Regions from separate parts of the Streptomyces sp. NPDC048248 genome, predicted to be linked through region 2. Evidence: riboswitches for the same ligand, from Rfam matches in the RefSeq annotation. Region 2 holds a riboswitch; each other region holds the start of a gene.

Region 1 (5,448 bases), on a different contig from region 2:
CGGCAAGCAGGGCCGGGGCGAGCTTGGCGGCGGCGGTGAACTGCGGGACGTTCCACGGCACGACGGCCGCGACCACCCCGGCCGGCTCCCGGCGGACCAGCAGCGGGCCCAGCAGTCCGGCCCGCCGCTCCTCGAACGGGAAGTCACGGGCGACGGCCAGGGCGGCGTCCCACACCAGCATCGCCGCCAGCGACTGCACCATCACACCGGAGGTGACGGGAGTGCCGTTCTCCGAGCTGATGACCCGGGCGATCTCGTCGCTGCGCGCGGCGAAGGCGTCCTTGATGCGGGTCACCACGGCGATCCGCTCCGCCAGCGGGGCTCGCGCCCAGACCCCGGAGTCGAAGGACGTGCGGGCCGCGGCCACCGCGCGGTCGACATCGGCCCGGGAGGCATGCGGCACCCGGCCGATGACCTGCTCGGTGTGCGGTGAGACGACCTCGATCGTGTCGCGGCCGGCCGGGTCGACCAACTCACCGCCTATATAGAGCTTTCCGTGCTCGACGAGATCGCTCATCGCTGCCGCCTCCCGCGGGTTGGCCGCCCTCGGCCGGCGGGCGTTCACGCTCCACCGACACCTGACGCTGCATCAGAAACTGATACCAGTTCCCTTTGCAGGAGTCCACGGCGCACACACAATCACCGCACCGCCGCCCCCGCGCCCCTCGACCACGAACCGTCCACCACCTCAACTCCACTACGAAAGAGCCCACTTCAGGACGCACTGAAACTCGTTCTAGTTATAGTGAACGGGCATGCCCACACCGAGAGGGGACCGGGATGACACAGGTGACCGACCACAGGGGCGGGGTGTGGAGCATCGCCGTCCCCATCCCGGACAATCCGCTCGGCCACACCCTCGTCCACCTCCTGGAGACCGACCGCGGCCCGGTGCTCATCGACACCGGCTGGGACGACCCGCACTCCTGGGACACCCTCGTCGCCGGCGTCGAGCGGTGCGGCTTCGCCCTCACCGACCTGCACGGCGTCCTGATCACCCATCACCACCCCGACCATCACGGCCTCTCCGCCAAGGTCCGCGAGGCGTCCGGGGCCTGGATCGCGATGCACGCCGCCGACACGGCGATGATCCGCCGCACCCGCGACGCGCAGCCGGGCCGGTGGCTCGACTACCTGACCGCCAAACTCACGGCGGCGGGCGCGCCCGAGGATCACCTCGCGCCCCTGCGGGCGGCCCGCGCCAAGGGCGGCGCCCGGTCGCTGCCCGCCAGGCGGCCCGCGCTGCCGGACCGCGACATCGGCCCCGGCGAGCTGCTCGACCTCCCGGGGCGCAGGCTGCGCGCGATCTGGACGCCGGGGCACACCCCGGGACACGTCTGCCTGCATCTGGAGGAGGAACACCCGGGGCGGGGCGCGGGGGTCGGGGCGGGTGCCGGGGGCGCGAAGGCCACCGGCGCGGGGGGCGGGACTGCGGTGCGCGGTGGGCCGGGGGCCGGGGGGCCGGGAGCCGGGGCGGCCGCGGCCGGGCCCTCCGGCTTCGGCCGGCTCTTCTCCGGCGACCACCTCCTCCCCGGCATCACCCCGCACGTCGGGCTGTACGAGGATCCGGACGACGCCACGGTCACCGACCCGCTGGGCGACTACCTCGACTCCCTGGAGCGGATCGGCAGGCTCGCCCCGGCCGAGGTGCTGCCCGCCCATCAGCACGCCTTCGCCGACGCGGACGGGCGCGTGCGGGAACTCCTCGCCCACCACGAAGAGCGCCTGTCCGGACTGAGAGCACTGCTCCGCGAACCCCTCACGCCCTGGCAGCTCGCGGTGGCGATGGAGTGGAACCGCCCCTGGGAGCAGATCCCCTACGGCTCCCGCAACATCGCCGTCTCGGAAGCCGAGGCACACCTGCGCCGCCTGGTGAAACTCGGGCATGCCGAACCGGTCCCCGGATCCGACCCGGTGACGTACCGGGCAGCGTGAAGCCCAGGAGGCACCGGCCTGCGCCCGGCGGCCACCCGAGGCGCCCGCGGGCAAGGGCCCCGCGGCCCGCTCCCGCGCCCAGAGACCGGAGCCCCGCCCCAGGGGCGCATACCCACCCATATCCGTACGTGCGAGCGAGTCCCTTGCGGGCGCCGGTTAAGGTGTGCGAGAAAACTTCATCCGTGCCTATCGGGGGAAGCCGGTGAAAATCCGGCGCTGACCCGCAACCGTGAGGACGGCCCGCCCGCGCACCGCGACGCTCTCGCGGCACGCACGGCCGTACGAGCCGGAGCACCCGCTGGCGCACGACCAAGGCTCCCGCCCCGGCCCCGCCCACGGACGGCCGGTGCGCGGCACCGTCGAGGTATACGGAGCTGAGCCCGGTGCCACCGCGCGGACCCGACGACCGGGCGCGCGGGTGGCCGGCCGAGCGCGGCTGCGTACACCGCTGCGAACCGACCCGAGAGGCACCGACCCCATGGCTCCCCTGGCCCCCATGGCTCCTTCCTTCGCCGTCCTGGCACGCCGCGCCGCCGCGGCGCTGGCCACCGCGGCGGTGCTGGGCACGGCCGCCGCCCCGGCCGCGTTCGCCGACTCCGCCGCACCGGCCGCGGCCCCGTCGCCCTCCCCCGCGAAACTGCCCGCCGGCCTGTACGGCGCCGCCTCCCCGGAGTACGACGGAGTGTGGCGGCAGTCGCTCGCCCTGCTCGCGCAGGACACGGTGGGCCTGCGGCCCGCGGCGTCCGCCGTCGACTGGCTCACCGGGCAGCAGTGCGCCGACGGATCGTTCGCCGCCTTCCGTGCCGACCAGGCGAAGCCGTGTACCGCCAAGACGATGCGGGACACCAACCAGACGGGCGCCGCGGTGCAGGCGCTGGCCGCGCTCGGCGGGCACGGTGACGCGGTGAAGAAGGCCGTGGGCTGGCTGAAGTCCGTGCAGAACAAGGACGGCGGATGGAGTTCCATGGCCGGCTCGCCCAGCGACGCCAACTCCACCTCCGTCGTCATCGGCGCACTCGTCGCGGCCGGCGCGAACCCGGCCACCGTGACGTCGGGCAAGGGCGGCAAGTCCCCCTACGACGCCCTGCTGACCTTCCAGCTGAGCTGCGCGGCGAAGTCCAAGGAGCGCGGCGCCTTCGCCTTCCAGCCCAAGGACGGCGCCCTGGCCCCGAACGCCGACGCCACCGCGGCCGCCGCGCTGGGCACCTTGGGCAAGGGCTTCGTCGTCGCGCCGACGGGCAAGGACGCCAACACCCCCATACGGCCGCTGACCTGCAAGGACGAGGGTGAAAGCAGTCAGGGCAGCGCGGACGCCGGTGCCCGGAAGGCGGCGGCCGGGGGCGCGGACGCCTACCTCGTCGCGCAGCTCGACGCGAACGGGCAGCACCTGCTGTCCGCGATGCCGGGCGCGGAGGACCAGCCGGACGTCGGCAACACCGCCGACACCGTCCTCGCGCTGGCCGCGGGAGCGCACGGCACGGCCGCGCAGAAGCCGCTGAAGTGGCTGGAGCAGCACGCGGCGGACTGGGCGAAGCAGAACGGCCCCGCGGCGTACGCCCAGCTGGTGCTCGCCGCGCACGCCACGGGCACCGACCCGCGCTCCTTCGGCGGCACCGACCTGGTGGCCGCCCTCAACGCCACCGGCCCCGCACCGGCCGCCGGGCAGGAGCAGGGGAAGAACGCCGACGCGAAGGACTCGGAGGACGGCGGGAGCGGCATCAGCGTCTGGTGGGTCGTCGGTGTCGGGCTCGCCGTCGGCGCCGGTATCGGCTTCCTGCTGAGCGGCCGCAAGAAGAAGAACGCCCTCTGATGCGCTTCCCCCGTATCGCCGGCGCCCTCCTGCTGGCCGGCACCGCCACCGGCCTGGCCGCCGCGCCCGCCCAGGCACAGGAGTACCGCTACTGGTCCTTCTGGAACAGCAAGGCGGGCGGCTCCGGTGGCTCCTGGGCGTACGCGACCGAGGGGCCGGCCACCATGCGGCCTGCCGACGGGGCCGTCGAGGGTTTCCGGTTCACCGTGAGCGCCGACTCCGCCGCGGCCGCCGGTCCGCGCACGGCCGCCGACTTCGACGCGATCTGCGAGGGCACACCGGCCAAGGAGAACAGCAAGCGGGTCGGCGTCGTCATCGACTTCGGCAGCGCGGCGGACGCGGCCGGCGGGGAGCGCCCGCCGAAGCCGCGGACACACTGCGCCGTGGTCCCCGAGGACGCCTCGGCGGGCGAGGCGCTGGCCGCGGTCGCCCGGCCGCTGCGGTACGACTCCCACGCCCTGCTGTGCGCCGTCGCCGACTACCCGCGGTCAGGGTGCGCGGACCAGGTCGACGGATCGGGCGACAAGGGGTCGAAAGACGCGCCAGGCGCCGGCTCCGCGCCCGAGGACGCGTCCTCGGGCCGGTCGGCGGGGCAGGGTTCGGGTACGGGGAGCGACAGCGAGGACGGCGGCCCGTCCGCCGGACTGCTCGGTGGCGGCGCGGCCGTCTTCGCGCTGGGAGCGGCGGCCGTGTGGCAGGCCCGCCGCCGGCGCGGATGAGCGCCCCGCGCGCGACCCGTACCACCGCCCTGCACGCCGGAGCGTGGTGGCTGTGGGCGCTCGGCCTGGCGACCGCGGCCTCACGCACCACCAATCCGCTGCTGCTCGGGATGCTGGTCGGGGTGGCGGGCTATGTCGTCGCGGCCCGCCGTACGGACGCGCCCTGGGCCCGGTCGTACGGCGCGTTCGCCAAGCTCGGCCTGTTCGTGATCGCCGTCCGGCTGGTCTTCGCCTTCGTCCTGGGCTCGCCGATTCCCGGCACCCACCTCCTTGTCACACTGCCCGAAGTCCCGCTCCCCGACTGGGCACAGGGCGTCCGGATCGGCGGCCGGGTCACCGCCGAGGGCATGCTCTTCGCCCTCTACGACGGCCTGAAGCTGGCCGCCCTCCTCATCTGCGTCGGGGCCGCGAACGCCCTCGCCAACCCCGCCCGGATGCTGAAGTCACTGCCCGGGGCCCTCTACGAGGCGGGCGTCGCGGTCGTCGTCGCGATGACGTTCGCACCGAATCTGGTGGCCGATGTGCAGCGGCTGCGCGCCGCCCGACGACTGCGCGGCCGTCCCGACCGCGGATTCAAAGCCCTCCTCCAGGTCGGACTGCCCGTGCTGGAAGGGGCGCTGGAACGCTCGGTCGCGCTGGCCGCCGCGATGGACGCCCGCGGCTACGGCCGCACCGCCCAGGTGCCACGCGCCGTCCGGCACACCACCTCGGTCCTCACCCTCGGCGGCCTGCTCGGCGTCTGCGCCGGGACCTACGGGCTGCTGGCCGGGTCCGGCGCCGGCTACGGGCTGCCCCTGCTGCTCGCCGGACTCGCCGCCGCGCTCGGCGGGTTGTGGCTCGGCGGCCGCCGCTCGGTGCGCACCCGCTACCGGCCGGAGCGCTGGGGCATCCGCGCCTGGCTGGTGGCCGGCTCCGGCATCGCCGTGGCGGCCCTGATGATCTGGGCGGACACCGTCGCGCCCGGCGCCCTCCAGCCACCCGTCG
Region 2 (5,448 bases):
GATGGCGGCGTACTCGTCGAGGAGCTGCTCCAGGCGCGCGATGTCGCCGTAGGACTCCGCGCGGGCCATCGGCGGCACGAGGTGGTCGACGAGGGTGGCGTGCACCCTGCGCTTGGCCTGGGTGCCCTCGCCCGGGTCGTTGACCAGGAAGGGGTAGACGAGCGGGAGGTCGCCGAGCGCCGCGTCCGGGCCGCAGGCGGCGGACAGGCCGGCGTTCTTGCCGGGCAGCCACTCCAGGTTGCCGTGCTTGCCGAGGTGGACCATCGCGTCCGCGCCGAAGCCGCCGTCGTCCTGGGAGGCGGCGATCCAGCGGTAGGCCGCCAAGTAGTGGTGCGAGGGCGGCAGATCGGGGTCGTGGTAGATCGCGATCGGGTTCTCGCCGAAGCCGCGCGGCGGCTGGATGAGGATCAGCAGATTGCCGCGGCGCAGGGCGGCGAGGACGATGTCGCCCTCGGGGTTGCGGGAGCGGTCGAGGAACATCTCGCCGGGCGGCGGGCCCCAGTGCTCCTCCACCGACTCGCGCAGTTCCTGCGGCAGCATGGCGTACCAGCGCTTGTAGTCGGCGGCCGGGATGCGGACGGGGTTGCGGGCGAGCTGCTCCTCGGTGAGCCACTCCTGGTCGTGGCCGCCGGCCTCGATGAGGGCGTAGATCAGCTCGTCGCCGTCGCCGGAGACCAGTCCTGGGACCTCTTCGTCGCCGAAGTCGTAGCCGTCCGCCTGCAGTCGGCGCAGCAGGGCGACGGCACTGGCCGGGGTGTCCAGGCCGACGGCGTTGCCGATGCGGGAGTGCTTGGTGGGGTACGCGGACAGCACCAGCGCGAGGCGCTTGTCTGCGGCCGGGATGTGGCGCAGGCGGGCGTGGCGCACGGCGATGCCGGCGACCCGGGCGGCCCGCTCGGGGTCGGCGACGTAGACGGGCAGTCCGTCCTCGTCGACCTCCTTGAAGGAGAACGGGACGGTGATCAGCCGGCCGTCGAACTCGGGGACGGCGATCTGCGAGGCGGCGTCCAGCGGGGACAGCCCCTCGTCGTTCTCCTCCCAGGCGGCCCGCGATCCGGTCAGGCACAGGGCCTGGAGGATCGGTACGTCCAGGGCGGCGAGCGCGCCTGCGTCCCAGGACTCGTCGTCGCCGCCGGCCGATGCCTCGGCGGGCTTGGTGCCGCCGGCGGCCAGGACGGTGGTGACGATCGCGTCGACCGGGCGCAGGGCGTCGATCAGTTCCGGCTCGGGCGCGCGGAGCGAGGCGACGAACAGCGGCAGCGGGCGGCCACCGGCCTCCTCGATCCGGCCGCAGAGCGCGTCGACGAAGCCGGTGTTGCCGCTCATGTGGTGGGCGCGGTAGTAGAGCACCGCCACCAGCGGGCCCTCGATGTCCGTACGGGCGTCCGGGCGCTCCAGCTGTCCCCAGGTGGGGGCGGGCGCGGGCGGTTCGAAGCCGTGGCCGGTCAGCAGCACCGTGTCGGACAGGAAGCGGGCGAGCTGGTCGAGGTTGGCGGGGCCGCCGTGCGCGAGGTAGGCGTGCGACTCGGCCGCGATGCCGACCGGGACCGTGGACGCCTCCATCAGCTGGGCGTCGGGAGCCTGTTCACCGGTGAGGACGACGACCGGCCGCTCCTGGGCGAGCAGCAGGTCCAGGCCCTCCTGCCAGGCACGGATGCCGCCGAGCAGGCGGACGACGACGAGGTCGGTGCCCTCCAGCAGCGCGGGCAGCTCGTCGAGGTCGAGGCGCGCGGGGTTGGCGAGGCGGTACGGCACGGGGCCTGCGGCGGCGCGGGCGCTCAGCAGGTCGGTGTCGGACGTCGACAGCAGCAGGATCACAGGGATGCACCTCGCGAGATCTCACGGGTCACGCCCTGCGGCCCGGTGGTTGCGCGGAGGCGCGGGGGCCGCCCCCCGGAAGATTGCAGCATGCGGCGTCAGGCCTTCCTCGGGGTCCGCGCCCCGGGCGGTAGGAGGACGGCGGGAGTTCCTGGCTCACCCGTGGAACGGGTTCACAGTGGCGGGACCGCGCCGGATTCTCACCGGGCTTCCTCCCTTGGCGCCGTCGCTGGCGTCCGGCGGATCAGCCGACCCACCGACCTGCATAGTAAGGGCTCTGTGCCGGGCGGGGGAGAGCGCCTCCGGGCCCGCCCGCGCGGGCCCCGCTCCCGGTCCGCCTCCCCCGGTCCGCCGTTGCCCGACGTCGGTATGCTCGCCGCCATGCCGCCCTCCCCCTCGCTCCGGCCCGCTGCGGCCGCACCGCCCCTACGGGACCGCGGTGACGCCTGCCCGGGAGCCCTGCGGCTGCACTCCGCCGACGACGGCAGCCTGGCGCGAGTCCGGCTGCCCGCAGGCGACTTGACGGTCCGGCAGGCATCGGCGCTGGGCGACGCCGCGGAGCGCCTGGGCGACGGCCACCTCTCCCTCACCTCCCGCGGCAACGTGGAACTGCGCGGCCTCGCGGAGGACTGCGGCCAGCAGCTCGCGGAGCTGCTGCGCGACGCGGGCCTGCTGCCCTCCGAACGCCACGAACGCGTCCGCAACATCCTGGCCTCCCCGCTCGCGGGTCTGGACCGCCGCACCCCCCCTGACGTGCGGTTGTGGGCCCGTCAGCTGGACGGGCTGCTCTGCGCGAGCGCGTCCGCGACGGCGCTCTCCGGCCGTTTCCTCTTCGTCCTGGACGACGGCAGGGGTGATGTGACGGCGCTCGGCGGTGATGTGAGGTTGGTCGCAGAACCGTGCGGGGAGGCCCGGGGGAGTGTGGCGGAGGCCACCGCCGAGAGCAGTGCCCTGCTGTACGTCGGCGACGACCCGGCGGCCGTGCGGATCTGCGGACCGGACGTCGCGCGCGCCGCGCTCGTCGCCGCCGAGGCGTTCCTCATCGCCGCCGCGGCGAGCGGCAGCGGCGCCTGGCGGGTCCGTGAGCTTCCCGCCGCGCACGCCCTGACCGCGCGCGGTACGGCGGATGCGCTGCGGGCCGCGGGCATTCCGGCCGCGTACGTCCCGGCGCCCGAGCAGCCGCTCCCCGCTCCCGACCACACGAAGGCCCCCGTCCCCGGCATCGTCGAAGGACCCGCGGGACCGGGCGGCTCCCCCGGCCCCCGCGCCCTGTCCGTCCTCGCGCCGCTGGGCCGGCTGACCGTCGCCCAGTGGCGGCTGCTGACCGCGGTGGCGGCCGACGACGGGGCGAGCGCACTGCGGGTCACCCCGTGGCGCGGTGTGATCGTCCCCGGCCTGCCGGCCGCCACGGCCGCACCCCGGCTGGGCGAGCTGGCGGACGCCGGGCTCCTCACCGACCCCGCCTCCCCCTGGCACCGTACGGGCGCCTGCACCGGCCGCCCCGGCTGCGCCAAGTCGCTCTCCGACGTCCGCGCCGACGCCGCCGTCGTGATCACCGGCTCCCCGGTGGGCCCGCCGGAACTCCCCGTCCACTGGTCCGGCTGCGCACGCCGCTGCGGCCATCCGCACGGCACCTGGGTCGACGTCCTGGCGACCGAGGACGGCTACGAGGTGTCCGTCGTGGGACCGGAGGGCCGGCGGTCCGTCCCCGGGAGCGTGGCGGACGACGGGCCTGCCGGCACGACCGCCCGGCTCCGGGACGTCGCCGCGGCCGTCTCCCGCGCCACCGCGACCCCGCCGGCAGCTCCATGACCGCACGACCCATCGCACCACCCGACCCCGCGGCTCCCCGCACAGTTCACAGCACGGCCGACCGCACGACCCATCAGATGACCCACCACCCCGAGGGCACAGTGTTCGACTACGAGAAGGACGGGGCGGCGATCTACCGCCAGTCCTTTGCCACCATTCGCGCCGAGGCGGACCTCGCGGGCCTGCCCGCCGACGTCAGCCAGGTCGCGGTCCGGATGATCCACGCCTGCGGCATGGTCGACCTCGTACGCGACCTGGCCTTCACCCCCGAGGTGGTGGCGAACGGCCGCGCCGCGCTGCGCGCCGGCGCCCCGATCCTGTGCGACGCCAACATGGTCGCAAGCGGCGTCACCCGCAAGCGGCTGCCGGCCGGCAACGACGTGCTGTGCACGCTCGCCGACCCGTCGGTGCCGGAACTCGCCGCCCGCATGGGCACCACCCGCAGCGCCGCCGCGATGGAGCTGTGGCGGGACCGGATGGACGGTGCCGTGGTGGCCGTCGGCAACGCGCCCACCGCGCTGTTCCGGCTGCTGGAGATGATCGAGGAGGGCGCGCCCCGCCCGGCCGCCGTCATCGGCATACCCGTCGGCTTCATCGGCGCGGCCGAGTCCAAGGACGCGCTGATCGCCCACCCGTCGAAGCTGGATCACATCGTGGTGCGCGGGCGGCGTGGCGGCAGCGCCATGGCCGCCGCCGCGATCAACGCCATGGCGAGCGAGGAAGAATGAGCGTGAGCGAGCAGCAGGCCAACGGCGGCCCGAGCGAGCCGCAGTCCCGGGGCCGTCTGTACGGCGTCGGGCTCGGCCCCGGCGATCCGTCGCTGATGACCGTACGGGCCGTGAAGGTGATCGCCGAGGCCGACGTGATCGCGTACCACAGCGCCCGGCACGGACGCTCCATCGCGCGCTCCATCGCCGCTGAGCACCTGCGTGCCGACCACATCGAGGAAGCGCTGGTCTACCCGGTCACCACCGAGTCGACCGACCACCCCGGCGGCTACCGGGGCGCGCTGGACGAGTTCTACGAGGAGGCGGCGGCCCGGCTCGCGGTCCACCTCGACGCGGGGCGCACGGTCGCGGTCATCTCCGAGGGCGACCCGCTCTTCTACGGCTCCTACCAGCACATGCACAAGCGGCTCGCACACCGCTACCCCACCGAGGTCATCCCCGGTGTCACCTCCATGAGCGCCGCCGCGGCCCGCCTGGGCAAGCCGCTGGCCGAGGCCGACGAGGTGCTGACGATCCTTCCCGGCACCCTGCCGGAAGAGGAGCTGACCGCCCGTCTGGCGTCCACCGACGCCGCGGTCGTGATGAAGCTGGGCCGCACCTTCCCGGCCGTCCGCCGGGCCATGGAGCGTTCGGGCCGGATGCCGGAGGCGCAGTACGTCGAGCGGGCCACGATGGCCGGTGAGCGTACCGACCGCCTCGCGGCCATCGACGCGGGCTCGGTCCCGTACTTCGCCGTCGCCGTCGTCCCGAGCCGGATCGCCAACCCGGCTCCGGAGGCGGTGGACGCGGCTGATCCCGCCCCGGGCGAGGTCGTGGTCGTCGGCACCGGACCGGCGGGGCCGCTGTGGCTGACCCCGGAGTCGCGCGGCGCCCTGGCCGCTGCCGAGGACCTCGTCGGCTACACCACCTATCTCGACCGGGTGCCGGTCCGTCCCGGCCAACGCCGGCACGGCTCCGACAACAAGGTCGAGTCCGAGCGCGCCGAACTCGCCCTTGACCTGGCCCGGCGCGGCCGACGGGTGGCCGTGGTCTCCGGCGGCGACCCCGGCATCTTCGCGATGGCCACCGCCGTCCTCGAAGTGGCCTCGCA
Region 3 (5,448 bases), on a different contig from region 2:
TGGGCGCCGCCCACCGCCATCCGCCCTCCCCGTCCGCGACCATGCCGGCGGCCTCGGCCTCCCGCCGGGACCGGACGCGGCGAAGCCGGTCCCACGCCTCCACCGCGTCGAGTTCCGTCGCCGAGTCGGTCACGGCGCGCCCCTTCTCGCTCTCGGGATGTCGGTCGGCGAAGTGCCGCCGGTGGTCAGGATCCGCATCGTGCGCAGCCGTCACCGTTTCGCCCCTCGGGGGACCTCTGCCGGGGCCAGCAGCGCGGCGTACTCGCCGAACGCGTCGACCAGACCGGCCAGCAGTTCCTGCCCCTTCGCGGCCGAGGCCAGCGACGGCCGGCCGATCACCCCGGATGCGGTGTACGGCGTCAGGCCGAGGGTGAGCAGATGCTTCCGGTCGTCGGCGACGTGATCGGCAGCGGCGTATCCGGGCCCGACCAGCTCGGGACGGGCGTGCAGCAGGAGGGAGGTCTCCGCCTCTCCCGCGTGCATATCGCTGTGCGAGGTGGTCACCACTCCGGCCCGGCGGCGCGCCGCGTCCCAGTCGGCCGGCCCCGGGAAGAGCGCCATGCGGGTGCCGGTGCCCGCGGACTCCTGCACCACATTGCGCAACACGTAGTTCCCGCCGTGGCCGTTGACGAGAACGAGGGCTCCGATCCCGGAACGGCGAAGCGAGGCGGCGATGTCCGTCACGACGGTGTGCAGGGTGGCCGCTGAGATGCTGACCGTGCCGGGCCACGCGGCGTGTTCCTGGGAACAGGAGATCGTCAGCGGTGGCAGCAGGAGGACCGGATGGGTGGCGGCGACCTCCGCGGCGATGGTGCAGGCGATGACGGTGTCCGTCGTCAACGGCAGGTGCGCGCCGTGCTGTTCGAAGCTTCCGATGGGGAGCACCGCCATCTTCGGCTGCCGCTGCCGTACCTCCTCCGCGGTGTCCGTCGGCAGGAGGCCGGGGGGCGAAGTCCGTTGTCCCGAAGCGGTCATGGTGGGGCGGGCCTTTCGTCGCTCGGTCCTCGTGTCGGCGCAGCAGTCGCAGCATAGGCCGCGAGCGGCGCGCCGGGCGGGGGCGGGCGCGCACCGCTCTTGTGCAACGCGCCTCATCGACGAGCAGTTGGCGGGCCTTGTCATCTTGTGAGTGATTGCCGCCACCCGTTCTCCCGCGCACCTACGATCGCGGGATGACGGAGCCCGGTGCCGATGTCGCGTTCGACGATGCCGCTCGCCAGTACGGTGTCGTACGGCAATTCTCGGAAGACGAACGAAGAGCAGCGGTCAACCGCCTCTCGGATGCCGTGCGCCCCACGGCCGTGCAGCGGGTCGCCGAGGTGCGCATGCCGACGGCGTACGGCGAGTTCCTGGCCGTCGGCTATCTGGACCGCCGGGGCGGCGTGGAGCACGTGGCGCTGGTGCACGGCGACGTGGCCGGCAGGACGGTGCTCGCCCGACTGCACTCGGAATGCCTGACGGGCGACGCCTTCGCGTCCACGCACTGCGAATGCGGCGAACAGCTGTCCGCGGCCCTCCGGGCGATCGTGGCCGAAGGGCGGGGCGTTCTGGTCTATCTGCGCGGCCATGAGGGGCGCGGAATCGGGCTGGTCGCCAAACTGCGGGCGATGGGGCTGCAGGAGGACGGTCTCGACACCGTCGAGGCGAATATCGCCCTGGGCCTGCCCGTCGATGCCCGCGACTACGGATCAGGCGCCGCCATGCTGCACGATCTCGGCGTCCGGTCCGTGCGCCTGCTGTCGAACAATCCGCGCAAGCGCGAGGCGTTGGTGCGGCACGGTGTCACGGTCGAGGCGCAGGTCCCGCTGCTGACGCCGCCCGGCGCCGAGAACCTCCGCTATCTGCGGACCAAACGCGAGCGGCTCGACCACGACCTGCCGCATCTCGACCACCTTCCCGGCCCGTCCTGAGACTCCGGTGATCTGCCGGGAGGTTGTCCGCCGAGCACAGGGAAGGGGCCCGCGACGGCGTTCGCGGGCCCCTTCCCTGTAGTGCGGTGCCGGCGTCAGGGTGTGACCGGCACACTCCGCGCGGCAGCCGACTCCTTCGTCGGGACGACGCGCTCCGCGAGGTGGCCGAAGATCAGCCCGAAGGCGGTCCACAGCACCAGTTGGATGGCGATCGCCGACAGCCGGAACTGCCAGAGCAGCGTGCCCGAGAAACCGTGCGGCACCTCGTTCATGGACGGCAGGAAGGCATACGCGATGCCGACGGCCACGACGAAGGCCGCGCCGCCTGCCACCGTGGCGTACCAGTTGCCCAGTTTCGGGGCGAGCCGCCGCCCGAGGATCGTCGCGGCGACGGCGAGCAGGATGCCCAGCAGCATCATCAGGAAGTACAGGGCCGTGCGCTTGCCGATGGTGTCGGGGTCGCCGACCGCCGGCGGATTGGCCGGGTACTTCAGGAACGGTACGAGGTGGACGGCCAGCAAGGCGGCGCCGGACAGCAGGACTGCGGTGGCCCGGGCACCGAAGCGGCCGATCCGGCCCAGCGCGAAGCAGAACGCCAGCGCGGCGATCCCGCCCAGGGCCACGCCGTAGACCAGTACGCCGGTCGCCAGCCCCGCCGTGGACTGCACACCGCGGCTGACGACCTCCACCTCGGCCTCGTGGCCGTGGCCGTGGCTGTGCGCCTGCGCTTCCTCGAAAGCGATGGCGGCGTCCACCCGCGGTTCGCCCAGGAAGTAGGCGACGACGAGGGCGAGGACACCGGCTGCCAGACCCGCGAGCATGCCGCGCACCAGGAGATTTCTGATGGTGACGGAGTTCATTTCCTCGGGTCCGATCAGTGGCAGGGGAAGCCGAGCAGGTGGCGACCGTCGTGGACCCACTCGTGGACATCCGTACCGGACAGCAGTGAGGTGGCGCCCTGCTCCGCGCCGATGAAGTAGAGCAGGACGAGCATCAGGACGCCGAAGAACAGCGCCCACGGGGCGATCGCCTTGAGGGGGAGCGTGGCCGGGGTGACGGCGCCGGACGTCGGCGGTGCGATGGTCTGAGCCATGGCGGAACCTCCTGGTAGGGGAACTCGCGTCCCGTGTGGTGGAGTGCGTAACGACATGGCGGGTCTGGCTCGCCCGGTCCCGGCCCCGCGGGGGCCGAGTCGAAACCGGACATACAGTGGCGCGACCGCGCCGGGATCCCACCGGCTTCCGTCATGTCATCGTCAACATCCTCGGGAAGGTACCGCGAACCCACGGGCGGGCCAAGGCCGAGCGGGGGGCGGAGTGGGGCAGTGCGGGGCGCGCGGGACGGGCAACTCGCGGTACCGGGCGCTCTGTTGTCGCCGGGGTACAGCGAAAGAGGAGTTCATGACAACTCGGGTGACCTTGATCTCACCGGCCGCCGGGGATGCGCAGCGCGAGGTGCGGTTCGACGACGACGCGCCGCTGAGCGACGCCGGGCTGCGCCGGGTCCGTGCGGTCGCGGGTGACCTCCCGGCTGCCGACCGGACCCTGGTGTCCCCGTCCGTACGCTGCCGCCGGACGGCCGGTGAGCTGGGGATCTCCGCCGAGACCGTGACGGAGCTGGCCGGCTGTGGGATGGGTGACTGGCGCGGCCGGACGTTGGCGGAGGTGGCCGAGGCGGATCCCACGGCCGTGTCCGACTGGCTGTCCGACCCCGGCTTCGCGGGGCACGGTGGCGAGTCCCTGCGGGAGCTGTGCGACCGGGTCGGGAGGTGGCTGGACGGCGTGGCCGGCGTCTCCGGGCGCGTACTGGCGGTGGTGGAGCCGGACGTGGTGCGAGCTGCGGCGGTGTGTGCCCTACGGGTGCCGCCGGACGCCTTCTGGCGGATGGATGTGCCGCCGCTGACCGCGACGGAGTTGAGCGGTCGGGATGGACGCTGGAATCTGGCGCTGGGGTGGACGCCGGGGCGCCCGTAGGGCGACTCTCGGTGCGCCGGGCCGTCGCGAGAAAATTGAATGGCTGAACATCTACCCATAAAGGGGACATAAGTGCAGAATAAAGAGTGCGTGGCAGATGCCTCGCGGTACGGCCAAGGCTTGTGAACCAAGGAGGCGAGTCGCATGGCCGACGTCTCACACACCAGGGGCGACCTCGCGGGTCACCCCGACGCTACTGAGATGCAAGCCCGATACGACCGGGTTCTCGGCGGGCGTGACGTGGTACTCGTGGACGGACCGGTGTTCCTCGTCGGCCTGTACTGCGCGGCTTCGCCATGGATCGTCCACTACACGGCCTCGCAGTCCGCGCTCGTGACGCACAACCTCATCGTCGGCATCGCGATCGCCCTGCTGGCGCTCGGGTTCACCGTGACGCCGGACCGTATGTACGGCCTGAGCGGTGCGATGTGCGCGATCGGCGCATGGATGATCGTGGCGCCGTGGATCGTCGGCACCGACCCGGATGCCGGCGTCATCTGGAACAACGTCGTCATCGGTGGCCTCACGTTCCTGCTGGGGGCGATGTGCGTCGCCGTGGCGTCGAGAAGCCGCCGCGTGACCTGAAGCCCGCTCCCGTGAGGGGCCGGTGACAACCCGTCGGCCCGCCTGCCGCCCAACGGACGGCCGGCGGGCCGGTGTGTATCCGTCCGCCGCCGGAAGGCGGTCAACCCGCCGGCGGTGCGTCCCTGCCGGGCCCTTCGCCCGCGCAGTCGGGGTACGGCGCGAAGGGGCGGCCGAAGAAACCGGCCAGCATCAGCCCGCCCGCGATGAGCAGGCCGTCACCGAAGGCGACGCCGAGGGCGAGAAGACCGGCCGCGGCGAGCAGTGCCGGCCGGGCGGCTCCACGCCGGTATGCGTCGCGCCGGTACACGGGTCGTCGGCCGGCGACCGGGGCGGTGCCCGGGTGCGGGGTGCGGGCGTGCCGGAACCGCTCGGCGGCGTCGGCGAGTTGGCGTTCCTGCTCGGGGGGCACGCGGCGTCCCTCCTGTTGCGGGTGCGGTCGGTGCGCGGTCACGGCGTGAAGAAGGAGCGCCGCTGCGGGCGGACGGGGGCAGTGAGCGGGGATGGGGGAGTGTGCCCCGAGCCAACGCGGCCGTGGCGTGCGTGGGTCCACCACGTCACAGGCGTTGTTGTGCCCTGTGGAGCCCTGCCCGTAACTCTGTTGACCCGACCGGTGACGCCACGTGGACCGAGCCGGGGTCCCTCGGGGCGACGCGGTAGGGCGCTGCGCGGGTCGGCTCTGTGGTCCATGTCAGGGATGGGGCGGGTGGGGCGTCGGCGTGCGTGCGCACGCGTGTGCGCGAACCGGGCACAGTGGGTTAAATCATGTTCAAGGGTCATCCGGCGACGCCCTCCTGGGTGGCGATGGCTGATCCCCGTGGCGGAGGCGCCGGCGACCCGCCGGACCACCGCCCTGCCACCCGGAGAGGTAGTGCCACGTGAGTGCTGTGCCCGTCGATGACCACGCGGACTTCGCCGATGCCGACCGCGGATTCATCGCCCCGCTCGACCCGCCCCATGTCCTCGCGGCGGACGGGCGGGTGGTC

Evidence for each region. Region 2 has a riboswitch for cobalamin ahead of cobN (cobaltochelatase subunit CobN). Riboswitches for the same ligand answer to the same signal wherever they lie in the genome.
Region 1: linked by a shared signal. The riboswitch ahead of ACGFZW_RS07450 (prenyltransferase/squalene oxidase repeat-containing protein) and the one ahead of cobN (cobaltochelatase subunit CobN) in region 2 are both predicted to bind cobalamin.
Region 3: linked by a shared signal. The riboswitch ahead of ACGFZW_RS23035 (CbtB-domain containing protein) and the one ahead of cobN (cobaltochelatase subunit CobN) in region 2 are both predicted to bind cobalamin.

Annotation. Positions count from the first base shown of each region.
Region 1 is NZ_JBICZL010000003.1:306,175-311,622, reverse strand. It holds gene ACGFZW_RS07460 (aldehyde dehydrogenase) at 1-517, opposite strand, end outside; gene ACGFZW_RS07455 (MBL fold metallo-hydrolase) at 781-1,935, shown strand; cobalamin riboswitch at 2,072-2,253, shown strand; gene ACGFZW_RS07450 (prenyltransferase/squalene oxidase repeat-containing protein) at 2,432-3,745, shown strand; gene ACGFZW_RS07445 (SCO2322 family protein) at 3,745-4,464, shown strand; gene ACGFZW_RS07440 (energy-coupling factor transporter transmembrane component T) at 4,461-5,448, shown strand, end outside.
Region 2 is NZ_JBICZL010000005.1:386,106-391,553, reverse strand. It holds gene cobN (cobaltochelatase subunit CobN) at 1-1,818, opposite strand, end outside; cobalamin riboswitch at 1,943-2,075, opposite strand; gene cobG (precorrin-3B synthase) at 2,200-3,630, shown strand; gene ACGFZW_RS13095 (precorrin-8X methylmutase) at 3,708-4,358, shown strand; gene ACGFZW_RS13090 (precorrin-2 C(20)-methyltransferase) at 4,355-5,448, shown strand, end outside.
Region 3 is NZ_JBICZL010000010.1:213,913-219,360, forward strand. It holds partial or broken gene ACGFZW_RS23015 (RibD family protein) at 1-43, opposite strand, end outside; gene ACGFZW_RS23020 (creatininase family protein) at 211-975, opposite strand; gene ribA (GTP cyclohydrolase II) at 1,170-1,907, shown strand; gene ACGFZW_RS23030 (CbtA family protein) at 2,003-2,767, opposite strand; gene ACGFZW_RS23035 (CbtB-domain containing protein) at 2,782-3,000, opposite strand; cobalamin riboswitch at 3,040-3,189, opposite strand; gene ACGFZW_RS23040 (histidine phosphatase family protein) at 3,308-3,880, shown strand; gene ACGFZW_RS23045 (SPW repeat protein) at 4,025-4,465, shown strand; gene ACGFZW_RS23050 (hypothetical protein) at 4,566-4,874, opposite strand; gene ACGFZW_RS23055 (alkyl/aryl-sulfatase) at 5,341-5,448, shown strand, end outside.